DNA from 3 places in the Bacillus sp. 3255 genome. Region 2 is predicted to be linked to each of the others. Evidence: riboswitches for the same ligand, from Rfam matches in the RefSeq annotation. Region 2 holds a riboswitch; each other region holds the start of a gene.

Region 1 (7,881 bases), on a different contig from region 2:
AGGTTAACTGGAGGGGCGAGCGCCCATGGCTATCTATTCCTTCTAGCGATTGAGCTTGAACAACGCAATAGGATCAGTATGTCAAGCCGCCTGTGTAGAGGCACCTATAACGGCATTATTCGACCTAACGCAGTGAAAGAAGTACAGAAATTTCGTGGCTGCGGAGATCCCCGAAACGGAAGAATGGAGCCGATTACTAACAAAGGATGTATTCCAGGTGAATCATCGACATGCGGTATTTACAATCGATGAAGGGCTGTGGAATCTTTTTTGCTGGATAGAAAAATGTTGAAAGAGTTCATGGACGAGGCCGTACGGATGATTAAAGAACATTTTGAGAAGAAGCATAAGATCGGACCGTCAGGGCGATATTCCCTGACGGTTTTTCTTAAACTGCGGCGGGGCGGGGCTCTCTCGTTGAGGGAGCCGAGCTTTTCTTGGTCAGCCGCAGGTCGTAACTGGAATTTCTCCCGTTATTCGCGAGGAATTTAGCCCAGTTGTACGAATAAAGGGAATTCCTCCCGTTCATTCATCCCCATTTCGCGTAAAGGCTGCGAGTACGGGCTGAATAACGGGAGGAATTCCTGTTATTCAGCATTCGAGGATTCGCCAGGCTGCATGTAACAGGAGAAATTCCCACTATGGGCGGGACTCTCGGTAGAGGCTTGGCTCTCTTAGAGGAGCCGAGCTTTCTTGTATAGATTCTTCATACTTGAATCAGGGTTTTCCTGACGGACAATCTTAGACAAAAAAGAACACGGAACGCCGTTTTTCGTGTATAATGGGTTTTTGATGTCTTGACCGTAGGTAAATTAATAGCTAGAGGAGTCCATCCTGATGAATCGATTGCGCGGTTTTCTTGGTTCGTATCATCCGATTGTACATACGTTAATACTTGGAACGGTCATGGCCAGAGCGGCATCTTCCATGAGCTTGCCTTTTCTGGCGATTTATTTGGCCAAGCATACATCGATGAGTGCGGTTATGATCGGTATCGTCATCGGCATGGGTTCGTTAGCTGGGACCGTAGGGGGCTTCATCGGGGGCAATTTATCCGACCGGTTCGGCAGACGCATCATTATGTTAGCGGCACTTTTCGGATGGGCGGTCGTATTCGTCGGGTTCAGTCTCGTGAAACTGCCGATTCTGTTCATGCTGCTTAATATGTTGAACGGCTTATGCCGCTCGTTCTATGAGCCGGTGTCGCAGGCGTTGATGGCGGACTTGACGGAGCCGGCCAAAAGGCTGCGCGTGTTCTCAATGAGATATATGGCAATCAATGTGGGCGTTGCCGTAGGGCCGCTATTGGGGGCATTTTTTGCAACGATGGATGGGGCGCTGCCTTTTCTGCTCACTGGCATTGTCTACTTCATCTATGCGGTCACGCTCTATGTTCTGCTTATCGTATTCGGGATTAAACAAATTGAAGGCGAGAAGAAGCAGCCGGTGACATTCGTCTCTGCCTTGCGGGTCGTACACAAGGATATTACGTTTCGCTTCTATATCCTCGGCGGCATTATCGGCGCCATCGGTTATTCGCAGGTGATGGTCACACTTTCTCAGTATTTGGAGCAAAACTTCGCCGAAGGCGTCAATATGTTTGCAATCCTCATGAGTGTGAATGCGATTGTTGTCATTGCGCTGCAAATTCCGCTCACGCGGATTTCGGACAAGTATACGCCCCTTGCGACGATCGTTGCCGGTAATCTGATGTTCGCTCTCGGGGATATCGGGTTCGCCTTCTCGCATAACCTGGGTTGGATGATTGGATCTATGGCGATTTTTACACTTGGGGAAATATTGAATTATCCGGCGGCTAACATGCTGATCGATAAACTAGCTCCCGAGCATATGCGCGGCACTTATTTTGGGGCTCAAACCCTAACGAATATCGGTCATTTCATGGGTCCTTGGGTGGGCGGTTTCCTGCTTGTCGCTTATGGCGGCAGTACCTTGTATCTGGTTATGGCGGTTGTGATCATGGCTGGATCGTTGTTTTACTGGAAAGGTGCCACAAATCTACAAATGCACCTAAAAAATACGTCGAAAAAAGAAATTTTATGAATAAAATTGCAAAATTAGTTCTTTTGAACTATACGTTTTCGAAACAACTTCCCTTATCCTTGAGAGTGTAGTTCATTTTCATGTCAAAAGACTTCACATTACATCTCGAAATGGCAAAGCTGGCGAAAGTCAGTGACGCAAAGCTAAAGGGGCTTCCTTGTTCCGAAACGGACTCGTTGCCAGCCAGTTGCCGAACGATTGGGTACTCAACTTAGACCCCCCTGCGATCGGTTCACCAAGGTGGGGTTTTTCGCTGTGATAACGAATCGTACAACAAATCTTACAAAGGAGGATCAAGCAGCATGCAGTTCGAATTGCAGGAAGAGCAGAAAGTAACATCGCTTTGCGGCAACCATGTTGCCCGTTTGGTACCATCCTCAGATGGGCCCAAGCTATTAATTAATCGTGAAGAATATTCTCTGAAAGAAGCTTGCTGGGATGTTGAAATGTTTCATGGAAGAAGCAGCAGCATCTTGATTTTCTATTGGAAAGGCGAAGTTAAGCTGTCGGTGAAAATGCCGGCGATGCCGCAAATCGAAGCCTTCATGACAAGACTTTATCAAATATTAACGTTCAAATTGAGAACGGCACAGCCTCTTTAGGGCGGGCCGTTCTTTTTTTTGCGTCTGTATCGTATATCCGACAAAATCATTGTCACCCATCGGCAGGTGCTGATATAATGGGATTCTATAAGGTTGAATAGTGCTTAAGCACTATCCATTAGGGGGATTCATGGGATGAGATTAATCACACGTTCTGATTTTGACGGCTTAGTCTGTGCGATGCTTTTCAAAAAAATGAAAATGGTCGATGAAATGAAATTCGTTCATCCCAAAGATATGCAGGACGGTCTCATCGAAGTAACGGAGAATGATATTTTGGCGAATGTGCCGTACGTTCCGGGCTGCGGATTATGGTTCGATCATCACTCCAGCGAGCTGGAGCGGATGGGCGAGAAGGTGGCGTTCAAAGGGGAAACCCGCATTGCACCGAGTGCGGCGCGCGTTGTCTATGATTATTACGGCGGCAAGGAAACATTCGGCGATATTGATGACATTATGCAGGGCGTGGACAAAGCGGACGCTGCGCAGTTCAGCAAAGACGATATTTTGAACCCATCAGGTTGGGATCTGCTCTCCTTTATTATGGATGCCCGGACAGGGCTTGGCCGGTACCGCGACTACCGGATCAGCAACTATCAGTTGATGGAAGATCTGGTGGATCACTGTGCTGTCATGACTGTCGATCAAATCATGGAGCTTCCGGATGTGAAAGAGCGTGTAACCAGGTACTATGAGCTGGATGCGTTGTACCGGGACATGCTGCATACCTATACGCGGACAGAGGGGAATGTAGTCATTACCGACCTTCGCGGCGTCGAGACGATATACCCGGGTAACCGTTTCATGGTGTATGCGTTATATCCGGAGCAAAATGTTTCCATCTGGATCGTGGACGGGCGTAACAAACAAAATTGTGTATTCGCCTGCGGCCACAGCATCGTGAACCGTTCGTCGAACACGAACATCGGAACGTTAATGCTCCAGTACGGCGGCGGAGGCCACCATGCGGCAGGCACTTGCCAGGTTGACTATGCGCAAGCTGAGGACATTCTGCAGAAAATCGTTGAAACGATGAGAGCAGACGGTTAAAATAAGTAAAACGAACCGCAGGAGGGGGAGTCCCGGAATGCGGTTTTTTGCCGAAGTCGGGAGGACGAACGAATGAACATTGCACGTATTCATCATGTAGCCATTATTAGCTCGGATTACGAGCGTTCCAAGCATTTCTATGTCGACCTGCTGGGCATGACGGTGATTGCCGAGACGTACCGGGCGGAGCGGGATTCGTATAAGCTGGATTTGCGGATAGGCGAGTCGGAGCAGCAGATTGAATTGTTTTCGTTCCCGAATCCGCCGTTAAGGGTGAACCGGCCTGAGGCGCGGGGATTGCGGCATTTGGCGTTCGTGGTAGCGAATATGGACGATAGCGTGAGAGACTTGGAGAGCAAAGGAATATCGGTCGAGCCCGTGCGCATCGATCCGGTAACCGGCGACCGGTATACGTTCTTTGCGGATCCGGACGGGCTTCCTCTGGAGCTGGTGGAATATACAGACGGGCACGCAACATAGGTCCAAGATCATAATAAGGGCTATCTGCGCCAGATCATGATGATCTGGCGCAGATAGCCCTGTTTTGTATAGGTGCCTATGCATGGTGCGAGTTTTTCTGGAAAGAAACGAACAGGTCGGTAATCAGTTTGGCGAGTATGGTCACCAGGAAATAAAGCAGGAACAGGTAGAAATAATTCATCCTGCCGTACAGATGAAACAAGTCGAACACGGATAGGAGCGGTTTGAAGACGAACGAGAAGAGAGCGCACATGATCGCGCTGTATAGGTAATAATTTTTTTTGTGATTCAGGGTCCACTGATATACCAGCATAAGTACAATCGGATTAAAGGATGCGTCCAGCGTAATGCTTGTCGGCAGGTATGGCACAATTTTGTATGGAAAGGCCCATATATAATTTCTTTCGCCAAACATATGAATATAGGTCGCCATCATGTGGATACTGAACCCATAAAAGCCTATTTGCAATGCTTTCTTACGGTCGAGAGCGAACCATAGAACGACCAGCGGCAGGAGGAGTAGAGCTAGGTTGAACCAGAATTGCCACGTCTGGGCGTTCGAAAACTGATGCCAATAATCGACCCATGAAGTTGAGATGGATTTCTCTTTTGTAAGTAACTCCTCGAATACATGCTGTTGCTCTGGCGTCATTGGAGATCTCCCTGCATGTTTTTGTTATTAATATGTGCATTTTGCAGGATTTTACACAGATCCATGTGAAAAAATTGGAATGGTGCTGCCTTTGCCTGCGGCCGCAGGCATGGACGACAGCCGCGTTGACATGTTGTCGGCGCGCAGGCTACGATGAATAAATAACCAATTTTATTAGAAGTAAGGTGGTGTTGCGCATGAAGGCGGAGCTGCTAACCGAACGCGTCCGAATTACGCACAAGCGGCTGCGCAAAGAGCTGCTTAGCCGTGTGCTCGACGAGTTCGACGGGCAGATCATGGGGCTGTCCGAAGCGAAGCGACTGCAAAAATACGCGAAGATGGCGGGGAGTCCGTTTTCATTCTACCGGGGGAGCGCCTATTTGTTTTATTTTGACGTCAGCCGGGAATGGTTCCCTTATCACAGCTCGCCAGAGAGGCCGACATGGGTTCAGGGGGATTTGCATTTCGAGAATTTCGGGGCGTTCCGCAGCGAAGAAGGCCGGATCGTCTATGATGTGAACGACTTTGATGAAGGCTATCTGGGCTCTTACTTGTATGACCTGCTTCGGATGTCGGTCAGCATTGCGTTGGTATGCCGAACCAAGCAGATCGAAGAAGAAGGACAAGCCCATGCGATCACCACGTACTTGGAAGCCTATGTGAATCAGATTCGCAGGTTTGCGAAACGGAAGGATGATCCGCGTACGCTTGTCTTCGATAAGGACAGGACGGCAGGACTCCTCCGCAAGCTGTTGAAAAAGACGGAGAAGCGGGTAGCTTCTCAGTTCCTGGAGGGCGTTACTACGCTTACGCGCACGGCAAGAAGGTTTGCGAAATCGGATGAGATCGTTCCGCCTACGGCAGAAGAGCGCAGGAAGCTGGAGGAAAGCTGGCCGCATTATGTGGCATCGCTTGCGGAAAGCACGAAACGTCCTGACGGGTACTACGCAATCAAGGACGTTGCGGTTAAGCACGGTTCGGGTACGGCATCTATCGGTTTGGACCGCTATTATGTGCTCATTGAAGGGGAAGGCGGCGAGCATGCGCTTGACGATAGAATCCTCGAGGTGAAGGAAGTTCGAGCACCGGTACCGGCATATTTCATGCCGTATTCAGAGTCGTTCTGGACACATTTCAGCCATCAAGGCAAACGGGTTATGACTACGCAGCAAGCGATGCATCATGAGGCAGACCCTTTTCTAGGTTATTTGACGATCGGCGGCCGCGATTTCTACGTGCGGGAACGCTCTCCATACAAGAAGCGGCTGAAGGCGGACAAGATAACGCGACTGGAGGAGCTAATGCCGGTGTTGGAGTGTATGGGGAAGATCACGGCGAAGCTTCATGCGCGGGCGGATGCGGATGTGGAGCACGGGCTGATCGCCTATCATAGCGAGGATGAAATTCATCGCGCGATCGGAACGGATACGGATGCGTTTTGCGACCATATCGCTGGCTGGGCCCATTCTTATGCGCATCAGGTGGAGGAAGACTATGACTTGTTCAAGGCATGGCTTGGCGAGCGGATGGATTAGGTTGAGTACATGAGGTGGTATGCATGAGCGGTGGTTGGCAGGATTCCTATTTGGGCAAACTTCGTAGAGTCATCGGCACGCAGAAGGTGATCGTGAACGCCGTACGAGCAATTATTCTTGACGATAAAGGGCATGCTCTGTTCATTAAGCGAACTGGCGATAGAAAGTGGGGCATGCCTGCAGGCAGCATGGAGCTGGATGAATCCGTATTCGAAGCGATGCAGCGTGAAGTTAAAGAAGAGACAGGACTTGACGTGCGAAGGGCGACTTTAATTGCCATTTATTCTTCACCCCAGACACAAACCTATACAGACCGCTGGGGGAATGAGCATCAAGTCATCGAATATCTGTTTCGAGTGGATGAGTGGTTGGGGACAATTGAACGGGAGACCGAGGAGAGCGTAGACGCTGCGTTCTTTCCGGTCGATTGTTTGCCTGAGGCTTCAAATGAACTATTTGCAAGACATCACACAAGGGTGTTTCAAGACTTGATGGCATATGATGGGACATTGAGATTGGAATAGTTCGGAGTTCCAACGGAGAGACTGTTTGACAGTAAACTTATAGGTGTTATAATAAATGCGAAACCAAAAGGTTTCGTAAAATGGCTTCAGGAGGCAACGAATATGGACAAGCAAAGTCAAGACAAATTTTTGAATTTTATTTTGGAAAGAGTGCAAGAAGGTAAAGAGGAAGAAGCGAGAGAAATTCTTACGATTAATTTCAAGAAACAAGCTGAAGGCACGTTCTCGCTAGAGGATGTTCAGCAGTTTATCCCGAAGATGATCAGCTTGCTGAAACCGGAAAAATTAGGGGAAGTACAAGAAGTTGTGAAACAGTTTGGCGGAAATTTCGTGAAATAATGATTTATGAATTTAAGATATTGCCTTATCCATGCTGCCTACACCAAGGCGGCATTTTTTTTGTTTTCAACGGCCTATATTAAAAAAAGATAAGCGCCCTTAAGTCACGGTATCCCTCTTTTCCGCTGCGTACACTGCAAGCATAACAACGAAGATAGGGTGATGAAGCATATGAACTATTCCGAGGCTAAGCCGGCGCTAAACTCGGTGATGGCGTTCCAGGATTACAGCATTTCACGGGGATTTGGAAAAGCGACTGGGTCGGTCTCGCCAATTTCCGGCGAATGATCGAGTACGCGGATTTCTGGCGCATTCTCAAGAATACGATGGCGATCGGCGTGTATACCTTGGTATTCGCCTTCCCGATTTCGATTGTACTGGCGCTGATGATGAACGAGCTGCGCAATCAGCTGGAGGAGAGCATGTCCGCTTACCGGCATATTCTCATTCATGAGCGGGGGAATCCGGAGAACAATTATACCGCTTGGCTCAATGCGTCCCTCGCCTGTGTGTATGCGGCTCAGGGAGCACGTGAGGGGCTAGTGGCTCTTATTGAGGCGCCAGGCGGTTTCGTCACCGTCTCGCTGAACGGGCAGTCGCAGGCGGAGCATACGGGGCGCTGCGTTCAGTTTATG
Region 2 (7,881 bases):
CTCCTTCGCGAAGCTGCGCCGCGTCGATACGACGCTTGGACCGGAAATGAAGTCGACGGGCGAGGTTATGGGCCGCGATACGAATTTCGCCAAGGCGCTCTACAAAGGTTTGATCGGTGCAGGCATGAAAATTCCTGCTGCAGGTTCCGTCGTCGTGACTGTGGCTGACAAAGATAAAGAAGAAGCGATTGAGATTCTCAAAGGCTTCTACCGTCTTGGATACAAAATTATCGCAACGGGCGGTACGGCGACAGCGATTCAAGAAGCTGGCCTGCCGGTAACCACGGTGCACAAGCTGAGCGAAGGTTCGCCGAACATTCTGGATCTGATCCGCAGCGGAGAAGCCCAGTTCGTCGTGAACACATTGACTAAAGGCAAAACGCCTGAACGCGACGGCTTCCGTATTCGCCGTGAAGCGGTGGAAAACGGTGTGGTATGTATGACATCGCTTGATACGGTAAGAGCGCTTGTGAATATGCTCGAAGCGATCAACTTCTCCTCCCGTGCAATGCCAGTACATGTCTAAGGAAGAGGTGACGGACTTGACAGTATTAACGCGTACGGATGTCGCCGGCCGTATCATGGTCGCGCTGGACTATGCGAATGCGGCAAGCGCCGAAGGGCTGCTCAAGCAGCTCGAGGGCATTCCTTGCTACGTGAAGGTGGGCATGCAGCTGTTCTATGCTGCAGGTCCCGGCTTCGTCTCCTCCCTGAAAGAGCGCGGCTATAAGGTGTTCCTGGACGTGAAGATGCATGACATCCCGAACACGGTCAAGGGCGGGGCGGAGAGCGTCACGCGCCTCGGTGTGGATCTGTTCAATGTCCATGCCGCCGGTGGCCAGGACATGATGGCTGCCGCCTTGGAAGGTGTGGACAAGGGGCTTGCCTCGGGCGCCGAACGCCCGATCGTTATCGGCGTGACACAGCTGACCAGCACGTCGCAGCAGGTGCTGAACGAAGAGATCGGCCTGACCGGAACGGTCGAGCAGGCCGTCCTTCGCTATGCCCGCCTGGCGCAAGCCGCGGGGCTGCAAGGCGTCGTCGCGTCACCGCTTGAGGTGACGGCGATCAAGGCGGCGTGCGGCGGCGCATTCGTCACCGTGACGCCGGGCATCCGTCCTGCGGGAGCGGATGTAGGCGACCAGTCGCGCATCATGACGCCTCCCGAGGCGTTCGCGCAGGGCACGGACTACGTCGTGATCGGGAGACCGATCACAGGCGCGGCAGATCCTAGAGCGGCGTTGGAATCGATTATCGATTCCGTCTTGTAGCGTCTTGTAGCACCTATCAAAGGAAGGAACGGTGGAAGTCTCATGAGTCAACAGCTTGAAACGATTGCGAAGCATGTGGCAGCTTCACTTTTAGATATCGGTGCGGTTGCGTTAAGACCGCAGCAGCCTTTTACTTGGACATCGGGCTTGAAATCTCCGATCTACTGCGATAACCGTCTGACGATGTCGCACCCTGCGATCCGCGAGGCGATTGCCGACGGTTTCGTCAGCCTGATTCAAGAGAAATTCCCGGATGCTGAAGTCGTTGCCGGCACGGCAACGGCAGGCATTCCTCATGCGGCTTGGGTGGCTCAGAAGCTGGGTCTGCCGATGATCTACATTCGCGACAAAGCGAAAGGCCACGGTAAAGAAAATCTGATCGAAGGCTCTGTGAAGCCGGGTCAGAAGGTTATCGTGATCGAAGATCTGATCTCGACAGGCGGCAGCTCTTTGAAAGCAGCCCTTGCTGTCAAAGAAGCCGGCGCCGCTGCGCTTGGCGTACTTGCGATTTTCTCTTATCAGCTGGATAAAGCAACGGATGCGTTTCAAGCGGCGGACATGCCGCTGCACACCCTCTCGAACTACTCCACATTGCTGGAAGTGGCGCTGGAGAAGGGGGCTATTCAGGAAGCGGATATGGCCTTGCTTCGTTCCTGGAGAGCGAATCCGGCCGAGTACGGCGTATAGGACTGAGCAGTCGATTCGTTGGTGTAGTCGAAGATTGACGAATCGTGCGGTATGAGCCTATACTGGTATTGTGCCAGGTGCAAACCTAACATCTGCGAACCGGCAAATGGCGCGAAAGCGGCAGACGCAAAGCTACAGGGGCTAACCGGCTTCGGCCGTATGCCAGCCAGCTACCGAACGATGAGGGGAGGAGCACGCGAATGAATATCAGCAGCAGCGTCTTCAACGCGATTAGCGGCGGAGATGCCTTGAAGCAAGCTGTTGGCATCCAACTGCTTAGCAAAATGAACGATATGCAGACTGCAGCAGTCAGTACGATGGTACAGGATTTTACCAAGTCCCAGCAGCTGGTTACCGCTTCAGCGGCGCCGCATTTGGGTGGCAACATCGACATCCGCATATAGATGGTTGAAAAGAAAGAAGCCCTACCTTTACGAGAAGGAGGGCTTCTTTTATTTGTGCAGCAGCGTCTTGGCGCAGCTGCGCAAGCAAGCTGTGCACCGGTTGGTTCATAGCGGTGCTTATGCCGGCTGCCGGCTAGCTCCGGCAAATACCCTCCGGGGTGGTTAAACATGCCGCCTCGCCGCTGCACGGTTAACCATGACGATGCAACAAACGGCCTACGGACCGCTGGCGATCCTCCGGCGGGCCGATGGCTACTCGTCTACGATATGACGAAAACCCTACGCCGGCAAACAACGAAATAATAACGAAATAACAACGAAGCAACCACGAGTCAATAACTACCCGCCGATGACCCGCCATCTCAGACGAGCTTAACTGGAAATTATCCCGTTAATTTCATCTTTTGAAAGCGGAATGCTGGAATAAAGGGATTTACTCCCTTTAAAATCTATGCTTGTCCATCAGGCCAGCGTTTTTGATGATAATTAACAGGAGAAATTCCAGTTACACTTCCACTTATAGGAGAAAGTATCGCCTAGCCGGCACTGCATCACTCAGGTCGGTTGCCAACGGTGTTGTAGCCATTCGAATGAGGAAATGGCGAGATGGAGGATGCATATCGTGTTCCGAGTGTGATTGTAAGCAGCTCCGGCTAATACCGACTAGTTTCAATAGCGTTCCGTCTAGCATCAAGTAGCACAAGTAGCTCCAATTAGTAGCATCTGGTTAGCACAATTATCACCATTTAGTATCAATTAGCGCCAAGTAGCATCATATACCACCAACCACCACCAACCAGCACCAACCCTCTCCGTGATACTGCCAATTCATCCCGCTAATGTTAGCTTCGGAAAGGGGAACACACGTATAAAGGGGAACTATTTTTCAGCGGAAGCCTAACGCTTTTCTTGCCTCCCGCTGCTAGGCTCACCTCAGCGCGGCGCTCTATTCACGCTGTCCTTGAGCCGCTGAATCTCAGACACGCCCTGCCGTCAGTAAGCCGATAAATGCCTGTAACGGCTGGGACATCCATTTCTTGGGATGGAGCAGCAGCTGAATGTCTAGTGACAATTGCTCATGCGTAAAAGAGAGCGAAGCCAGCTTGCCCAGCTCCAGCTCGGTTTGCACGGCAATTCTCGGCAGCAGCGCGAGACCTAGACCGTTCATCACGCAATGCTTGATCGTTTCCAGGTTGCCGAGCTCGAAACCGATGTGCAGCGGCACGCCGTGCTCTTTGAGCAGCTTCTCGAACATCCCCCGGTAAATACAGCTTTCTTCCGTAACGATAAATTCCGTTTGCTGAAGGTCACTTAAGCGGACTTGGTCCAGTTGGGTGAAAGGATGCTGCGTGGGTGCAACGAGGACCAGCGGTTCCTCGCGGATTTTCGTACAGGTCAGCAGGGGATCGGCGGGATAGCGGTCAAGGAGCAGCCCGATATCGTAATCGCCTTCTTTGACTTTCGAGATGAGAGACGACTCCGTATCTGGGTAGAGCTGGATGTTGAGGTGGGGATACTTTTGTTTCAAAGCTTGCAGAAAAGGGGGCAGGAAGTATGCTGCGAGCGAATTGATCGTCCCGATTGTCAATGTTCCGGCCGCTTGGCTTGTCAGCATTTCATGAGATTGATCGTACAAATCAAGCATTTGGGAAGCAAGCCTCAGCAGCGTTTCACCCGGTGCCGTCAGCCGCAGCTGGCGCCCATACCGCTCGAAGAGCGGAACGCCATACTCTCGCTCCAGCTTCTGGATCTGCATCGTTACGCTGGATTGTGCATAGCCCAGTTCTTCGCCGGCTTTGGTGAAGCTCTTTCTTCGGGCGACCTCTCGAAACGTTCGGAAATAGGTTAGATCCACCGGAGCCCCTCCGTTCATTATCAAAATTTTTGATGAGACTTATCATTTATTATAGCTAACTGTGATGTGATGTTCCATGCTAAAGTATGTTTACATCATATTTTTAACGGGGAGTGGGCGCATATGCTAAAAGAGCAAGATTTGCAAGGGATATATGTTCCGATTATTACACCATTTGATGAGGATGAAGAGGTGGATGCCGCTTCCTTTTATAATCATGCCTATCAATTGTTTCAAGATGAAGTTAATGGAATTGTGGTGAATGGCACGACTGGGGAATCGCCGACAATATCCAATGAAGAATTAGGAATCCTGTTCGCTTCTGCCCAGGCAGCCAGAGAAGCTGCACATGTGCAGGTGCCGCTCGTCGTAGGTACGGGGACGAATGAGACGCGCGGGACGGTGCGGAAGACCGAAGCGGCCGGCAAGCTGGGAGCAGATGCTGCTTTGGTGGTTGTGCCGTATTACAACAAGCCGAGCCAGCAGGGGGTCATCGAGCATTTTCGCCAGGTTGCTAGTGTGGGGGTGCCGGTTATTCTGTATGAGGTCCCGCATCGGACTGGAATAACCTTGGAGCTGGATACGGTTCGAGCGATCTTGGAGCTTGACGGCGTCATTGGGATGAAAGACAGCACGCCTAACACACATTTGGTAACCGAGCTTACCCGACTGGGATCCAAACCTGTACTTTGCGGGGAAGACTCGCTGCTGTATCCTGCGCTGCAATCCGGAGCCAAAGGCGCGATGAGCGCATCCGCCAACGTTGAGACGGAGCGGTTTGTCTCCTTGTACCGTCATTTTGTATCCGGTGAGTATGAGGAGAGCCGCCAACTATTTGAACAATTGCGACCGCTCGTTCGGCTGCTTTTCCAAGAGCCCAATCCGGCTCCGCTGAAATGGCTGCTCGAACAACAAGGCGTCATCGAATCCGCGGCGCTTCGGCTGCCTCTCCTGCCGGTGTCGCAAAGCTTACGCGAGAAGTTAGCCGACTTTGTCTAGAAGGGGGAAGTAGGAAGTATGACACGCACAAGAGTATATACGGGCTCGCCTTGGGAACCGCTCGTCGGTTACTGCAGGGCGATTCGAGTAGGGAACCGCATTGAGGTTGCCGGTACGACAGCTATGAAAGACGGCGAGGTTGTCGGGGTTGGGAATCCGTATGAACAAGCGCGGTTCGTTCTGCAGACGATTGAACAGGCGCTTCGGGAGCTTGGCGCCGGCATGTCGGATGTTATCCGCACGCGCATGTATGTCACGGATATTGCCTTATGGGAGGAGTTCGGCCGGGCACACGGCGAATTTTTCCGGGAGGTTCAGCCTGCGGCTACGATGGTCGAGGTGAAAGCTTTGATTGACCCGAGGTTGATGATCGAGATTGAGGCTGAGGCTCTGATAAGCGAATCATAAGCAAAAAGCGCTTCCCGCATGGACGCCGACAAACGTCGACCTCCAACTTGCGGAAAGCGCTTTTTGTTGTGAACAAGTTTAACCGACCCGTTTGCCGAGGATGATCAGATCGCGTTCGATCCCGTCCAGCTCGGCGATACCCGGCAGATGGGCCCAACTCTCGAAGCCGAACTTACGGAATAACGCCAGGCTCGGTTCATTGTGTCCGAATATAAATCCTAACAGCGTTTTGAGCCCAAGTCTAGGGCAAGCTTCAATAGCTCGCTCCATCAAATAGCGGCCGATGCCCTGTCCGCGGACGGACTCGTCGATATAAATGCTGACTTCCGCCGTGGCATTATAAGCCGGACGGCCATAGAACGATTGAAAGCTGAGCCACCCGCATATTCCGTTCTCATTCTCAAGCACCCATAGCGGTCTGAAATCCGCGGAATGCTCGTGAAACCAGTTTTCCCGGCTTCCCGCCGTCACCGGCTCCGTATCAGCGGTAACCATGCGTCCGGCGATCGTCGAATTATAAATGCGTACAATTTCCGCGAGGTCTTCCAAGCGCGCGTCGCGGAGCGTGAGCCGATCTGTGTTCATAGCGTTCAATCCATCCCCTTATGCTTGTTCATTCGATTCCGCGAGCTTCAGCCAGAAGCGGCAGATCGTTTCGGTTCCTTTATCCCAGTTGTCCAGATGGAAATGCTCGTTCGGCGCGTGGAGGTTTTCCCCTGGCAGACCGAAGCCCAGCAGAACGACGGGGGCATCGAGCACCCGGCCCAACACCTCAACGATCGGGATTGAACCACCGCTTCGGGTATAGACGGGCCAAGCTCCATATGTGTCTTCATAAGCGCTTGCGGCCGCGACCATCACCGGCTCGTCGATCGGAGTAATGAACGGATTGCCGCGGAGCTGGCGGTCCAGTGTTATTTTGACGCCCGGCAGCGATTGCGCATGGATATGCGCTTCGATCGCATCCATAATCTCATCGGGCTGCTGCGCTGCGACGAGGCGGCAGGCGATTTTGGCGGAGGCCCGGTTCGGAATGATCGGTTTGATGCCTTCCCCTTGAAATCCGCCGCTGACGGATGTAATTTCCAATGTCGGTCTGGACGTCGTCTGCTCATAGAACGAGAAGCCTTTCTCCCCGTATAAGACCGGCACGTCGAGATCGGCCCGCACTTTCTGCTCATCCGGCTCAACCTGTTTGAACGATTCGCGCTCTTTGTCGGAAAGCTCAATGACACGGTCGTAAAAGCCTTCGACCGCAACGCGGCCTTCGGCGTCGTGGAAAGAGCTCAGCAGCTTCGATAGGGCATGAATCGGATTCTGAACAGCGCCTCCGAACAAACCCGAATGCAGATCGCTGTTCGCGCCGTCAATCGTAATTTCAAAGGCGGCAAGCCCGCGCAGTCCGTACATCAACGCCGGTTTGCCAGGCCCATGCATCTGGGTATCGGACAGTGTGACCGCATCCGCTTTCAGCTTGTCTTGATATTTCTCGACGAAAGCGGGGAGGTGCTTGCTCGCGATTTCTTCTTCGCCCTCAATGCAGAACTTGACATTCACCGGCAAACTGCCGTGTGTACGCAGAAATGCTTCTACGGCTTTGACGTAAAGCAGCACTTGCCCTTTGTCGTCGGTGCTTCCTCTACCGAACAGCTTGCCGTCGCGAATCGTCGGTTCGAAGGGCGGCGTTTCCCAAAGCTCCAGAGGCTCCGGAGGCTGAACGTCATAATGCCCGTAGATGAGTACGGTCGGCTTTCCTTCCGCATGCAGCCAATCTCCGTAGACGACAGGGTGGCCTCCGGTCGGCATGATCTCAATATTTTCCAGACCTGCCGCTTTCATTGATGCTGCGACCCACTCCGCACAGCGCTCCATATCGGGCACGTGCTGCGTGACAGCGCTAATGCTCGGAATCCGCAGAAACTGCATGAGTTCCTCTATATGTTGATTCCTTTGCTTTTCCAAATAGCTTTTGACGGTATCGATCATATCTGTAATCTCCTTTTTTGCAGCCATCCTAAAAAAACTGCCATTCATAATTTCCCCAAAGTCCGGTAAATTCCTGCAATGAAATTAACAATTTGCGTGGAGTGAGTAGTTGCGGGTATGATGATGTAACGCTATATGTGAACATTGAAGGAAGCGAGGGAAGCTATCATGCAGGCGTTAATGAAGACGGACCGTATGTCGCTGCTGAAGTTCGACCGGTCCTCGGCTGGGCTCGTACTGGACTATGTGCTCCGCAATCGGGCTTTTCTGC
Region 3 (7,881 bases), on a different contig from region 2:
CGTGTTCAATTCGCAGTTCGCTGACGCCGCAGAGCTTAAGGATGTGGGCGTGGCGGCCATCGTGCTAGGGCTGAACATTATGACGCTTACGGACGGGAAGTTCGCACCGCAGCAAGAAGTCTCCAAAGCGCAGGCAGCCAGCGCCTTCTATCGCTTCCTTCAGAAGCGTGCCGAGCTGCAAGAGCCTCCTCGCTACTACTACTAGGATAACGATTCGCTGCAAGTGAAGAGGGCTGCCGGAAGTAGTCGTAACTACTTAAGGCAGCCCCTTTCTATTGCCGTATAACGATCTTAGAACAAAGGAAATACATATTGAACGAGGAAGTACAGAATGCCGAAGGTGATGACGATGTAAGCCGCATACTTGATGAAAGTCGATGCTACTAAGCTGGAATCCGATTTCTTCTCCACATGGCGTTCTTCGATTTCATAGTTGCGTGATGGCTGAGTCGACATAGCGATCACTCCTTTGCAGGTTCTTGTTTCTTTAATACCCTCAGGGATGGGATCTGAAACAGAGACTTTTATGAAGCTTGCGGAACCTTTCCAATAATATTCTCGTACAGCCGCTCTGAGATATGCTACAATAATCTTTAAATTTTTCATTCGCATATTTTGGAGAGAAAGGAAGTAAGAGAAGAATGGTTGTTTCCGGAAAAGTAGGTTTGGAAGAAATTATTAGGGCCAATCATGTGCTCAGCAAGGTGATCGAACCGTCGCCTTTACAACGCAATGAGCTGCTCTCTAACTTGTATGAATGCAACGTTTATTTGAAACGTGAAGATATGCAGGTCGTCCGGTCGTTCAAAATTCGCGGCGCGTACAATGTCATTCAAAGCTTGACGCCTGAGGAACGCGAGGCGGGTGTCGTGTGCGCCAGCGCGGGCAACCACGCGCAGGGAGTGGCGTACTCCTGCAAGCAGCTCGGCATCGAAGGCAAAATTTTCATGCCGACAACGACGCCCCGACAGAAGATTTCGCAGGTGAAGCTGTTCGGCGGGGCTTTCGTCGAGGTGATTCTGACGGGGGACTCCTTCGACGATTCCTCGGCGCAGGCCAAGGCCTATTGTGAGAAAGAGAACAAGGTGTTCATTCATCCGTTCGATGATATTCGCACGATTGCGGGGCAAGGAACGGTCGGTCTCGAAATTATGAACCAAATGTCGGATACGCCGGACTTTATCTTTGCAACAATCGGCGGAGGCGGGCTTGTGGCAGGCGTTGCAACTTATGTGGACAGCGTTTCGCCGTACACGAAGATTATCGGCGTTGAGCCGGAGGGCGCTGCCAGCATGCAGGAGGCACTGAAGCAAGGCAAGGTTGTGACCTTGAATTCCATCGAGAAATTCGTGGACGGCGCGGCCGTGAAACAAGTCGGTGAACTGACGTTCGAGATCTGCAAGGAGAAGCTGGATGACATCGTGATTATTCCGTCCGGTAAGGAGTGCACGACAATCCTTGAGCTGTACAATAACAATGCGATCGTGATCGAGCCGGCGGGTGCGCTGCCCGTTGCGGCGCTTGATGCATACCGGGAGCAAATTCGCGGCAAGAACGTCGTCTGCATCATTAGCGGCGGTAATAACGATATTGACCGGATGCAGCAAATCAAAGAGCGTTCGCTTATCTATGAAGGCCTAAAGCATTACTTTATCCTCAACTTCCCGCAGCGTGCAGGCGCCTTGCGCGAATTTCTGGAGGAGGTACTGGGACCTACGGACGATATTACCCGGTTCGAGTATACGAAGAAGAACAACCGTGACGATGCGCCCGCTCTGGTCGGCATTGAGCTGAAAAACAAAGATGACTACGAGGGGCTCATTGAGCGCTTGTCCCGCAAGGACTATGGATACATCGAAATCAATAAGGACCCGAAACTATTTAATTTACTAATTTAAGTAAAAATAGCCAAAATGAAAGCCTCTGTGATATAGTTATATAGTCCCGTTTTTTACCTGAATATGGTTAAAGGCAAACTTGCCGAAAGGTAAGGACGCAAAGCTCCAGGTCTTAGGTTGCCTTGCAACGATGACGGCTGAGCTGCCGAGAGGATGCAGTTTACCGATACAGGTGCGCCTACGGCTATTCCAAGTGGAATAGCCTTTTTTGATGATTGAATGGAGGTTCCCCGATGAGAAGCTTACTCTTGAAGTGGATTGAACGGATACAGGTGCAGGAACAGCGCTATGTGGGCATTCTGGCCTTCTTTGTACTGACCGTCAATCTGCTTGCAGCCGCTTCTTTCAGATTTACGCCGCTGCTGTTACTGTGGTTGCTGGTTCAAGCCTTGGTCTGCCTCTTGGTTGCCATATGGATCCGCCAACTGCGGCTGACGCAGAGGCAAGAGGAAGAGAAGAGCAAACAGCTTGCGTATTTGGCCTATCATGATACGTTGACGGGTTTGCCTAACCGCCGGTTGTTCGATGACCGGTTGAAGCGGGCCTTGCTGCATGCGCAGCGCAATGAAGAGCTGGCTGCGGTCGTCTTCCTGGATATGGACCGGTTCAAAGAAGTGAACGATTCCTTAGGTCACGCCTATGGGGACCGTCTGATTCGTCAGGCAGCCGATAGATTGCTAGGCTGTCTGCGCGGTTCGGATACGGTCTACCGGCAGGGCGGGGACGAATTTATTATATTGCTTGAAGCTTTCGCCAAGCCGGAGGATGTCAGAGTGGTGGCCTCGCGTATCCAGGCGGTATTGGATGAGCCGTTCATACTGGACGGGAAGCCGGTTATCATCACGGCTAGCATGGGCATTGCCCTGTACCCGCTGGACGGCACCCAGCCCGAGCAGCTTCTGCAATATGCGGACGATGCCATGTATACAGCCAAAAGTCTTGGTAACAACCGCTTCCAATTCTACGCCTCCGAAATCGATGTCATGGTAAAAAGTAAAGCTCACATGGAAAGTGAGCTGCGCACTGCGTTGGAGCGCCAGCAGTTCGAACTGTTGTATCAGCCGCAGTATGAGATCGCGAGCCGCCGGCTCATCGGGATGGAAGTCATCTTGCATTGGGACCAAGCAGGCAAGCGGCTCTCCTCGCCGGTGGACTGGAGGAAGGCGGCCGAAGAGCTGGGCCTTATGGTCCCGATCGGCACATGGGCGATTCGGACGGCGTGCAGGCAGCTGCAAGCGTGGCAGGATGCTGGGCATAAGCCCTTGAGAATGACGATGCCGATCACGGCTTCGCAGTTCAAAGATGCAGGCTTCACGATGGAAGTCGCACAGCTGCTGCAAGAAACGGGCATTGATCCTGGGCTGGTCGAGCTGGATCTGACGGAGAGCATCACATCTTCCAACGTGCAGGAAGCCAGCGAGAAGCTGATTCTGCTGAAGAGGCTGGGCGTGCGCATCGCCATGGATGACTTGAGCACGGGGCTGTTAACGCGAAGCGGTATGGAAGGCTTGCCATTCGACAGTGTGAAGCTGGACAGCACGTTGATCAGGGATTTGGTCGAAGACGACGAGAACAAGCAGCTGGCTGTCGCCATCACGCGCATGGCTGAGCGCTTGGGACTGAAGCTGATTGCGAAAGGTGTCGAAACCGAGGAGCAGCTCGAATATTTGAAGTTTTTGCGGTGTTCGGAAGTGCAAGGACAGTTGTTCAATCCCCCTTTATCCCCGCGCGATTTCCTACGTTTAATGGCCGATTAGATTTTATAATGGGTCATCTAGATTTTATTAACCGATGGTTGTATAATCAGTAATTGGGGCTTTGAACCTATATTGTGGGGCTTTACAAAAAGATCATGTCAACTTGTTTTACATAACGAATTATGTTTAATTACGCGTGGATTTCTTTTCTCCCATCATCCAAAATGATACACTCAATCTATCGTAAGCATTACATAATTGAACTTGATCTGGCCATACTATAATTTGGGATTCAAGGTACAATTTTAAATTTATCTTTTGGGGGTAACATTGATGAAAAAAGTACTCACAACGGCGCTTATGGCAGTAACGGTTTCCGCGCTTGCTTTGGCGGGTTGCGGCAAAAAAGAAGAAACGCAACCGGCGGCCTCTGCGACTCCGGCAGCTAGCAGTGCGGCATCCGCAGCACCGAGCAACAACAGCGGTAAAGATTTCAAAATCGGCATGGTTACTGACATCGGCGGCGTAAACGATAAATCTTTTAACCAAAGCGCATGGGAAGGCCTGAAAGGGCTTGAGAAACAAACAGGCGCAAAAGTGAAAAACCTGGAAAGTAAAAGCGACGCGGATTATGTGCCGAACTTGAACCAATTCGTGAAGGATAACTACAACTTGACTTGGGGAATCGGCTTCTTGATGGGCGATGCGCTTAAAACGGTTGCAACGCAAAATCCGAACGCGAAGTTGGCGATCATCGATAACGTTGTGGAAGCTCCTAACGTGGAATCCGTTACGTTCTCCGAGCAAGAAGGTTCCTACCTCGTAGGGGTTGTAGCCGGTCTTACGACAAAATCCAACAAAATCGGTTTCGTCGGCGGTATCGACATTCCGGTTATCAAACGCTTCGAAGCTGGTTTCGTTGCCGGCGTGAAGGCCGTTAACCCTAGTGCCACGATCAAAATCAACTACACAGGCGCATTCGACAAGCCTGACCTTGGGAAAGCGGCGGCAGCTACGATCTACAACGACGGCGCGGATATCATTTTCCATGCTGCAGGCTCCACAGGTAACGGCGTATTTAACGAAGCCAAAGACCGTGTGAAATCCGGTAAAAAAGTATGGGTTATCGGTGTAGATAAAGACCAGTCCCTTGAATTCGGCGACGAAGTGACATTGACGTCCATGTTGAAGCGTGTCGACAATGCGGTTGCACGTGTGTCCAAGGACCTGATCGACAACAAATTCCAAGGCGGCAAAGTCGTGACATTGGGTCTGAAAGATGACGGCGTAGGTCTTCCGGAAACTTCCAAGAAAAACGTATCCGCCGAAATCTTGAAAAAAGTTGACGAGTACAAAGCAAAAATCATCAGCGGCGAAATTAAAGTTCCTGAGAAACCATAATAGGTGCATACAAGGCATAGCGGTTACGAACGATAGGTTTGCTTATGTTCAAACAAGGCTAGTTATACTAACTAGCCTTGTTCTTAGTTTAAGGTAATAAAAAATTGATCCTAGGGTGATCTGATGAGTGAAGTAGTCCCTGTTGTTGAACTTAACGGCATAACCAAGCGGTTCCCGGGCATTGTGGCGAATGACGCCATCTCGCTGAAGCTGATGAAGGGTGAGATTCACGCTCTGCTTGGTGAGAACGGCGCGGGTAAATCCACGCTGATGAATATTTTGTTCGGGCTGTATCAGCCGGACGAAGGTCACATTAAAGTGCAAGGCAAGGAAGTTGCGATTGACAGCCCGAATCGGGCGATTGAGCTGGGCATCGGGATGGTGCATCAGCATTTCAAATTAGTTCAGCCGTTTACCGTAACGGAGAATATCATTTTGGGCATGGAGCCCAAAAAAGGGCTGAATGTCGATTACAAGACTGCGCAAGAGAAAGTGCGCAAGCTCTCTGAGCAGTATGGGCTTCGCGTGGATCCGAAAGCCAAGATCGAAGACATTTCCGTCGGCATGCAGCAGCGCGTTGAAATCTTGAAAACGCTGTATCGCGGCGCCGATATTCTCATTTTTGACGAACCGACAGCAGTACTGACGCCGCAAGAAATTAGCGAATTGATGGTGATTATGCGCAATCTCGTGAAAGAGGGCAAATCCATCATTCTCATTACACATAAGCTGAAAGAAATTATGGAAATTGCAGATACGGTGACGATTATCAGACGGGGCAAAGTGATTGATTCCATCGCTAGCGCCACCGCGAATCCGCAAATTCTGGCCGAGAAAATGGTCGGCCGGGATGTCTCTTTCAAGGTGGATAAGAAAGAGGTCAAGGTTGGAGAGCCCGTTCTTCAGGTCAAGAACTTGGTTGTGCGGAATCAGCAGGGACTGGCTGCGCTCAAGGAGCTTAACTTCGAAGTGCGGGCAGGGGAAGTGCTGGGCATCGCCGGCGTGGACGGCAATGGACAGAGCGAGCTGATCGAAGCGTTGACGGGGTTGCGCCCGGTTGATCGTGGACAAGTGCTGCTCGCCGGAAGCGACATTACGAATATGACGCCGAGACAAATCTCGGAGGCAGGTTTGTCGCATATTCCCGAGGATCGGCATAAGCATGGGCTTGTCCTTGATTTCTCCATGAGCGAGAATATGGTATTGGAGACGTACTTCCACCCTGCTTACAATAAGGGAGGATTCCTCAGTTACGAGGCGATTGACCGCCATGCGGAAACGCTGATCAAGCAGTTCGACGTGCGGACGCCGAGCATTTACAATAAAGCCCGTTCTTTATCGGGGGGCAACCAACAGAAAGCAATTATTGCCAGGGAAATACACAAGAATCCAAATCTGCTCATCGCGGCGCAGCCTACGCGCGGACTGGATGTCGGTGCGATCGAATTCGTGCATCGCCAATTGATCGAGCAGCGGAACAAAGGCAAGGCGGTGCTGCTGATTTCTTTCGAGCTGGATGAGATTATGAACGTATCGGACCGCATTGCCGTTATTTATGAAGGACAGATTGTGGGCGAAGTGCTTCCGCAGGAGACGAACGATCAGGAAATCGGACTTCTCATGGCCGGCAGCAAGCGCACGGGGAAAGGAGCGGCTCATGAATAAGGTTGCTCGTATTTTTACAAGTGAATCCGCGGTGAATCCGATCGTTGCGATTGTGCTCGGGCTCCTGTTCGGAGCGCTCGTCATGCTGGCCGGCGGCTACAATCCGATAGCGGCCTACGGGGCGCTGTTCGCACGTGTATTCGGCAACTCGTACGACATCGGGGAAACGATCCGGGCGATTACACCGCTCATTTTGACGGGGCTGTCCGTCGCCTTTGCCTTCCGCACGGGCTTGTTCAATATCGGTGCCGAGGGGCAGTTCGTGATGGGCATGACAGGGGCTACCCTCATCGGTGTGAAAGTGACGGGTCTTCCTTGGATCATTCATGCTCCGTTAGCGGTCATCGCGGGTGCATTGCTTGGCGGTCTCTGGGGAGCTATCGCCGGCTATTTGAAAGCCAAACGCGGCGTTAACGAAGTTATTACCACGATTATGCTCAACTGGATCGCACTGTTCCTGTCCAATTATATCGTGAATACGTTCCTATTAGAGCCTAAGCAGCAGCGCTCTTATATGATTCAAGAGACGGCTTCACTCAGCATCGGTTGGTTGTCCGATTTGATGAATCATGCGCGGATTCACTGGGGCATCCTGGTGGCGCTCCTCGCAGCAGTCGTATTCTATGTGATTCTATGGAAAACGAAGCAGGGCTACGAGCTGCGCGCCGTCGGCCATAACATCGACGCCGCGAAGTATGCGGGGATGAACGTGAATCGCAACATTATCAAAGCGATGTTCATTTCCGGTATTTTCGCCGGGCTGGGCGGCGTCTTTGAAATTCTCGGCGTGTTCCACTATCAGGTCGTTGCCGCGGGTTCCCCGGGTTATGGGTTTGACGGCATCGCTGTGTCCTTGTTAGGCGCTAACAATCCGCTCGGGATTGTCCTCGGAGCCGCGCTGTTCGGCGGTTTATCTTACGGATCAGCGGGGATGAGCTTTGGTGCCGATGTGCCGCCGGAGATTATCCGTATCGTCATCGGTTCGGTTATATTCTTCGTAGCTACGCAAGGCATCGTCAAATGGGTGCTCATCCCGTTCTATAGCAAACGCAAGAAAGAGAGGGCGTCGTAACATGGACCTGCTCACAATGCTTGACGCGTTTTTCACGAAATTCAGTGAACTAATTAATACGACACTCGTTTATTCGACGGCTCTGATCTTCGGCGCGATGGCCGGTATCTTCTCAGAGCGTTCCGGTGTCGTCAACATCGGGATCGAG

What was found. A riboswitch is a leader RNA that binds a small molecule or an ion and turns the genes downstream of it on or off. The one in region 2 is predicted to bind cyclic di-GMP.
Region 1: it holds a riboswitch for cyclic di-GMP, as region 2 does, so the genes downstream of both, J2X61_RS03580 (hypothetical protein) here and J2X61_RS09610 (putative motility protein) in region 2, are expected to answer to the same signal.
Region 3: it holds a riboswitch for cyclic di-GMP, as region 2 does, so the genes downstream of both, J2X61_RS32050 (putative bifunctional diguanylate cyclase/phosphodiesterase) here and J2X61_RS09610 (putative motility protein) in region 2, are expected to answer to the same signal.

Annotation. Positions count from the first base shown of each region.
Region 1 covers NZ_JAVDUS010000002.1:219,474-227,354, reverse strand. The annotation lists gene J2X61_RS03590 (ABC transporter ATP-binding protein) at 1-53, shown strand, start outside; partial or broken gene J2X61_RS36565 (IS91 family transposase) at 79-360, shown strand; gene J2X61_RS03585 (MDR family MFS transporter) at 838-2,064, shown strand; cyclic di-GMP riboswitch class I at 2,167-2,259, shown strand; gene J2X61_RS03580 (hypothetical protein) at 2,367-2,666, shown strand; gene J2X61_RS03575 (exopolyphosphatase) at 2,802-3,716, shown strand; gene gloA2 (SMU1112c/YaeR family gloxylase I-like metalloprotein) at 3,789-4,196, shown strand; gene J2X61_RS03565 (CBO0543 family protein) at 4,273-4,848, opposite strand; gene J2X61_RS03560 (DUF2252 domain-containing protein) at 5,046-6,383, shown strand; gene J2X61_RS03555 (NUDIX domain-containing protein) at 6,407-6,907, shown strand; gene J2X61_RS03550 (hypothetical protein) at 7,010-7,246, shown strand; gene J2X61_RS03545 (hypothetical protein) at 7,531-7,881, shown strand, end outside.
Region 2 covers NZ_JAVDUS010000005.1:192,835-200,715, forward strand. The annotation lists gene carB (carbamoyl-phosphate synthase large subunit) at 1-526, shown strand, start outside; gene pyrF (orotidine-5'-phosphate decarboxylase) at 582-1,271, shown strand; gene pyrE (orotate phosphoribosyltransferase) at 1,314-1,958, shown strand; cyclic di-GMP riboswitch class I at 2,050-2,136, shown strand; gene J2X61_RS09610 (putative motility protein) at 2,159-2,362, shown strand; gene J2X61_RS09615 (LysR family transcriptional regulator) at 3,339-4,217, opposite strand; gene dapA (4-hydroxy-tetrahydrodipicolinate synthase) at 4,341-5,216, shown strand; gene J2X61_RS09625 (RidA family protein) at 5,235-5,624, shown strand; gene J2X61_RS09630 (GNAT family N-acetyltransferase) at 5,703-6,209, opposite strand; gene J2X61_RS09635 (dipeptidase) at 6,228-7,637, opposite strand; gene J2X61_RS09640 (GNAT family N-acetyltransferase) at 7,755-7,881, shown strand, end outside.
Region 3 covers NZ_JAVDUS010000027.1:39,496-47,376, forward strand. The annotation lists gene J2X61_RS32035 (S-layer homology domain-containing protein) at 1-205, shown strand, start outside; gene J2X61_RS32040 (hypothetical protein) at 292-456, opposite strand; gene ilvA (threonine ammonia-lyase IlvA) at 642-1,898, shown strand; cyclic di-GMP riboswitch class I at 1,961-2,048, shown strand; gene J2X61_RS32050 (putative bifunctional diguanylate cyclase/phosphodiesterase) at 2,132-3,655, shown strand; gene J2X61_RS32055 (BMP family lipoprotein) at 3,929-4,996, shown strand; gene J2X61_RS32060 (ABC transporter ATP-binding protein) at 5,120-6,661, shown strand; gene J2X61_RS32065 (ABC transporter permease) at 6,654-7,733, shown strand; gene J2X61_RS32070 (ABC transporter permease) at 7,735-7,881, shown strand, end outside.